Regions from separate parts of the Streptomyces sp. SCA2-17 genome, predicted to be linked through region 1. Evidence: predicted binding sites of a transcription regulator. Region 1 holds the regulator's gene; the other holds the start of a gene.
The links. Region 1 encodes HspR, which represses chaperone genes until heat shock. Its sites were predicted from a motif close to TTGAGNNNNNNNNNCTCAA; they were not measured.

Region 1 (3,204 bases):
GACCTCGGCCTGCCGGGACCGCGCGGCGACCGTCAGGAACAGGGCGTTCGGCTCGGTGATGCTGCGGACGAGATCCAGCCCCGGGCGGGCCGCCCCGTCGCCGAAGCGGATGTCATCGCCCGAGCGCTGGAACACCGTCTGCCGCTCACCACCGGGATAGCGGTACAGCCATTCCTCGCGGATCCGCTCGTCGTCGAGGCTGAAGCCGTATGTGTGGCGCACGCCGTCGAGGACGAGGTCCACCACGTACCAGGACGGGGCCGCGGCGCTCACCTCGTCCAGCAGGAACGGGGACCGCACGATGCCCGCGCCCGGCTCGGCGTCCCGGTGGGACGTGCGCACCAGGCCCGCCATGAAGTGCAGGGCGTCCACGACGTTGGACTTGCCGGCGGCGTTCGCACCGAAGAGGGCGGCGATGGGAACGGCCTCGGAGCCGGTAGCGGTACCAGTACTGGTATCGGTGTCGCGCGTGGAAACGCCGTCCGCGCCGTCCATCCGGGCCAGGAGCAGCTGCTGCTCCTCCCTGATCGAGCGGTGATTCGAGACCCGGAAGCTCAGCAGCACCCGTCCACCGTACGGCCCGTGGGCGGGCGGCGACAGACACGCCACCCGAGTGGGTGGCGGAGCGGCGTCAGTCGCGGAGCTCCGCGAGGGTGTGCGCGACGAGGGCGTTGGCATGCCCGTGCCCCAGTCCGTGCTCGGCCTTCAGCCACCCGACCAGCTCCATGTGCTTCGTCAGCGACGAAGACCGGATCAGGTCCTTCCACTCGGCTATCGGCCGGCCGTACTTCTTCTCGATCGACGGGAAGTAACTGGCGGGCCCCTTAACGGTTTCAGTCATGCGCGCAGTCTGGCACCCACCACTGACAACGGCCCGGACACCGCTCTTGCCGGCTCATGCGAGCAGGGCCGGGTGAGCGTTTCACTCACCCCGCCCTGCCGGCACACCATGCGACGCGAGGCGACGCGCCGCTACTGCTGATCGCGGCGCGGGCGCCACACCACCAGTGCGCTCGTCTGCTGGACCTCCTGGTACGGGACCAGGTCGCGGCGGTAGGAGGCGTGGACCGCCGCTTCCGCCTGCTGGCGGGCCGCGGCGGCGCCCTCGACGATGCCCTGCAGTTCGGCGACGCGCGCCTTGAGCGCGGCCACCTGGTTCTCCAGCTCGATGATGCGCTTGATGCCCGCGAGGTTGATGCCCTCGTCCTGGCTGAGCTGCTGCACCTGCCGGAGCTGTTCGATGTCCCGCGCGGAGTAGCGCCGGCCGCGGCCGGCGGCGCGGTCGGGTGAGACCAGGCCGAGCCGGTCGTACTGCCGGAGGGTCTGCGGATGCAGGCCCGACAGCTGCGCGGCGACCGAGATGACATAGACCGGCGACTCGTCGGTCAGCTCGTACGGATTGCGCCGTCGGCCGGTCCCATCCATGGGGTCACGCTCCCTTCGCGGCCTGGAACAGCTCTGCCCGCGGGTCGTCGTCCGCGGTGGCCTCACGGTAGGTCTGCAGGGCTTCCCGGGCCTTGTCGCCGAGATCCTTGGGCACGGTCACCTCCACCGTGACGAGGAGGTCGCCGCGGGTGCCGTCCTTGCGCACCGCGCCCTTGCCGCGGGCGCGCATCGTGCGGCCGTTGGGCGTGCCGGGCGGCAGCTTGAGGGTGACCGGGGGGCCGCCGAGGGTCGGCACCTTGATCTCGCCGCCGAGGACCGCCTCCGGGAAGGAGACGGGCACGGTGACGGTGAGGTTGTCGTCCTTGCGGCCGAAGACCGGGTGGGTGCCGACGTGCACCACGACGTACAGATCGCCGTTGGGGCCGCCGCGCTCGCCCGGGGCGCCCTTGCCGCGCAGCCGGATCCGCTGGCCGTCAGAGACGCCGGCGGGGATGCGGACCTGCATCGTCCGGGAGGACTTGGCGCGGCCGCTGCCGTGGCAGACGTCGCAGGGGTTCTCCGGGATGAGGCCGCGGCCCTTGCAGTCGGGGCAGGGGTCGGTCATGGAGAATCCGCCGCCGGAGCCGTGCGACACCTGACCGGTGCCGACACAGGTGGGGCAGACGCGAGGAGTACCGTTTTTGTCGCCGGTGCCGGAGCAGGCCTTGCAGGCCGCCGAGGAGGACATCCGCAGGGGCACGGTGGCCCCGTCGACCGCCTCGGTGAAGTTCAGCGAGACCTCGGACTCGATGTCCTGGCCGCGGCGCGGCTGGGTGCGCGTGGCACCGCGGTTGAACAGGCCGCCGAAGACGTCGCCGAGACCGCCGCCGAAGCCGCCGCCGGCGCCGCCCCCGCCCTGGGCGCCCCCGAAGAGGTCGCCCAGGTCGAAGTTGAAGGAGCCGCCGCCCGCGCCGCCCGGCCCCGGGCGGAAGCCGCCGTTGGCGAAGAGGGCGCGGGCGTCGTCGTACTCCTTGCGCCGCTTGGGGTCGGCCAGGACGTCATTGGCCTCGGAGATCTCCTTGAAGCGCTCCTCGGCCTTGGCGTCGCCCTTGTTGGCGTCCGGGTGGTACTCGCGGGCGAGCTTCCGGTACGCCTTCTTGATCTCGGCCTCGGTGGCGTCCTTGGGGACGCCGAGGACCTTGTAGTAGTCCTTCTCCAGGAAGTCCTTCGTGCTCATCCCCGGCGTCCCTCCTTCCGTTCCCTGCGGTGATTCATCTGGTCAGCGTCAGCCCTTGTCCGGGCCACCGCTCTCCTCTTCGGAGCCGGCGGAACCGGCCGGACCGGCGTCCTCGCCCTCGCCCTTGGCGCCCTGGGCGCCCGGCTGGGGCTCGGCGACGGCGACCCGCGCGGGGCGGATCGTCCGCTCGCCGATCCGATACCCCGGCTGCAGAATCTGCACGCACGTGGTCTCGGTGACGTCCGGCGCGTAGGAGTGCATCAGCGCCTCGTGCACCAGCGGGTCGAAGGGCTCGCCCTCCTTGCCGAACTGCTGCAGTCCCATCTTGGCGACGACCGTCTCCAGCGACTCGGCGACGGACTTGAAGCCGCCGACGAGCTCGCCGTGGTCACGGGCGCGGCCGATGTCGTCGAGCGTGGGCAGGAGCTCGGACAGGAGGTTCGCGACGGCGACCTCCTTGACCGTGACCCGGTCCCGCTCCACACGGCGGCGGTAGTTCTGGTACTCGGCCTGGAGACGCTGGAGGTCCGCGGTGCGCTCGGTGAGCGCGGCCTGGGACTGGTCCAGCTGAGCCTGGAGACCTGCTTCCACCAGCTCCTCGC
Region 2 (3,204 bases), 1.4 Mb from region 1:
CTGGCCCGTCAGCGTCAGGCCCGCGCCGCCCGTCTCCGGGTCGGCCAGCGACGCCTCGACGAAGAGGACGTCGCCGCCCGCGCCCGTCACCGCGAGCCCGGTCGCGACGCCGGGCACGGCCGTGCGCCGCTCGGCCGGGTCCTGCGCGGACTCCGGGGTGTGGTGCGGCCGGCCGATCAGCGGGCGCAGCTGCTCCGCGCCGATGGTGAACGGCAGCTCCTGCTCGCCCAGTTCGTGCCGGGCCGCGACCTTGCGCAGCAGCCGGGCCACGGAGCGCTCCAGGTTCCGCACGCCCGCCTCGCGCGTGTACTCGCCGGCGAGGCGGCGCAGCGCGCCGTCCTCGATCACGACCTCGCCGGGTTCGAGGCCCGCCCGGTCGAGCTGCCGGGGCAGCAGGTGGTCGCGGGCGATGACGACCTTCTCGTCCTCGGTGTAGCCGTCGAGACGGACGAGCTCCATGCGGTCCAGGAGGGCTTCGGGGATGGCCTCCAGGACGTTGGCGGTCGCCAGGAACACGACGTCCGACAGGTCGAGTTCGACCTCCAGGTAGTGGTCCCGGAAGGTGTGGTTCTGCGCCGGGTCGAGGACCTCCAGGAGGGCCGCGGCGGGGTCGCCGCGGAAGTCGGAGCCGACCTTGTCGATCTCGTCGAGGAGCACGACCGGGTTCATCGAGCCGGCCTCCTTGACCGCCCGCACGATGCGGCCGGGCAGCGCGCCCACGTACGTGCGGCGGTGGCCGCGGATCTCGGCCTCGTCGCGGACGCCGCCGAGGGCGACGCGCACGAACTTGCGGCCCATGGCGCGGGCGACGCTCTGGCCGAGGCTCGTCTTTCCGGTGCCGGGCGGGCCGACGAGCGCGAGCACCGCGCCCCCGCGCCGCCCTCCGACCGCGCCCAGCCCCCGGTCGGCGCGCCGCTTGCGCACCGCCAGGTACTCGGTGATCCGCTCCTTGACGTCCTCCAGGCCCGCGTGGTCCGCGTCGAGGACGGACTTCGCGCCGGGGATGTCGTACGCGTCCTCCGTGTGCTCGTTCCAGGGCATCTCCAGGACGGTGTCCAGCCAGGTGCGGATCCAGCCGCCTTCGGGGCTCTGGTCGGAGGCCCGCTCCAGCTTGCCGACCTCCTTGAGGGCGGCTTCGCGGACCTTCTCGGGGAGGTCGGCGGCCTCGACGCGGGCGCGGTAGTCGCCGGACTCGTCCTCCGGGTCGCCGTTGAGCTCGGCGAGCTCCTTGCGGACGGCCTCCAGCTGGCGGCGCAGCAGGAACTCGCGCTGCTGCTTGTCGACGCCTTCCTGGACGTCCTTGGCGATGGACTCGGCGACGTCCTGCTCGGCGAGGTGCTCGCCGAGCCAGCCGACGGCGAGCTTGAGGCGGGCCACCGGGTCGGCGGTCTCCAGGAGTTCGACGCGCTGGGCGACGGTGAGGAAGGGCGAGTAGCCGGAGTTGTCGGCGAGCTGGCCGATGTCGTCGATCTGCTGGACGCGGTCGACGACCTGCCAGGCGCCGCGCCGGCGGAGCCAGCTGGTGGCGAGCGCCTTGTACTCCTTCGCGAGCTCGGCGACGGCGCCGGGGAGGGGGTCCGGGACGGTCTCCTCCACGGGGGTGCCCTCGACCCAGAGCGCGGCCCCGGGGCCGGTCGTCCCGGCGCCGATGCGCACGCGGCGGACGCCGCGGACGAGGGCGCCGGGGTCGCCGCTGCCGGAGAGCCGCCCCACCTGCTCGACACTGCCGAGGGTGCCGGCGCCCGCGTACGTCCCGTCGACGCGCGGCACGAGCAGGACCAGCGGCTTGCCACCGCTCCCCCGCGCGGCGGCCTGGGCGGCCTCGACCGCGGCGCGCACATCGGCGTCGGACAGGTCGAGCGGCACCACCATGCCGGGCAGCACGACCTCGTCGTCGAGCGGCAGCACGGGCAGGGTGAGCGGTGTGGACAGCGAAGCCATGATCTCCCCTTAGGCAGGCAAGTTGAGCTATGCCGACTCAATGCTTGCCGCTGCGCGAATGTTCCCCGCCCGGCGTTCGCTCTCAGCGATCAGCCGGGCGGAAGGGCGGAGCGGCGATCGCTCCTACGGCAAGCCGCACCCGCCCGCCCGGCAGGCCCTCGTGCCGCCGCGTCAGGCGGCCGCCGGGAACGAGCGCCGGTAGTCCGTCGGCGTCACGCCGAAGTGGAGCGTGAAGTGGCGGCGCAGGTTGGCGGCCGTGCCCAGGCCGCTCAGTTCGCTGACGCGCTCGACGGACAGGGCCGTCGACTCCAGGAGCGACTGGGCGCGGGCGAGGCGCTGGGTGAGGAGCCATTGCAGCGGGGTCGTGCCGGTGGCGGCGTGGAGGCGGCGGAAGAAGGTGCGCGGGCTCATGCCGGCGCGGGCGGCGAGGTCGTCGACGGACAGCGGGCGGCCGAGGTGCTCGCGGGCCCACTGGAGGACGGGGGCGAGGCTGTCGTCGTCGGCCTCGGGCACGGAGAGGTCCACGTACTGGGCCTGTCCGCCGGGCCGGTGGGCGGGCACCACGAGGCGGCGGGCGAGCTGGTTGGCGACGTGGGCGCCGAGATCGCGGCGGACGAGGTGGAGGCAGAGGTCGAGCCCCGCGGTGACGCCGGCGCTGGTGAGGACGTCGCCGTCGTCGACGTAGAGGACCGAGTCGTCCACGCGCACGCGCGGGTGGCGGCGCGCGAGGGCCTCGGTGTGCATCCAGTGGGCGGTGACGCGGCGGCCGTCGAGGAGGCCGGCGGCCGCGAGGGCGAAGGCCCCGGCGCACAGGGAGACCATGCGGGCCCCGGAGTCCGCGGCCCGGCGCAGGGCCTCCAGCAGCTCCGCCGGCAGTTCGCGCTCGCCCTCGACGCACGCCTCGGGCACCGACGGCACGATCACCGTGCCGGCGCCTTCCAGCCCTTCCAGGCCGTACGGGGTGCGCAGCGTGAGCCCGAAGGGCCCGGGCTGCGGTTCGCCGCCGCCCACGGAGCACACGCGCAGGTCGTACCAGGGGTCGGCGAGGTCGGGGTGCGGGATGCCGAAGACGGTGCAGACCACCCCCAGTTCGTACAGGTCCCACAGGGGGACGTCGTCGTCGATCACGGCCACGGCCACGGTTCCGGCGCTCATGATCGACAGGCTAGGCGAGGTGGCAGGAATTTTTCGGAGCGCGTCAGTCCTGCCACTGTCAGGCCGCGGTTGCCGGTGCGAGGCTGATCGCACTTGATCAACTTCCAT

Region 2: lon (endopeptidase La) is a predicted target of HspR. The motif match lies at 1,964-1,982, and genes of this name have one in related genera.

Annotation. Positions count from the first base shown of each region.
Region 1 covers NZ_CP117521.1:2,967,399-2,970,602, forward strand. Annotated here, with positions in the region: gene PS271_RS13210 (AAA family ATPase) at 1-564, opposite strand, end outside; gene PS271_RS13215 (DUF4287 domain-containing protein) at 632-841, opposite strand; gene PS271_RS13220 (heat shock protein transcriptional repressor HspR) at 973-1,425, opposite strand; gene dnaJ (molecular chaperone DnaJ) at 1,430-2,602, opposite strand; gene grpE (nucleotide exchange factor GrpE) at 2,651-3,204, opposite strand, start outside.
Region 2 covers NZ_CP117521.1:4,382,682-4,385,885, reverse strand. Annotated here, with positions in the region: gene lon (endopeptidase La) at 1-1,941, opposite strand, end outside; gene PS271_RS19995 (helix-turn-helix domain-containing protein) at 2,113-3,081, opposite strand.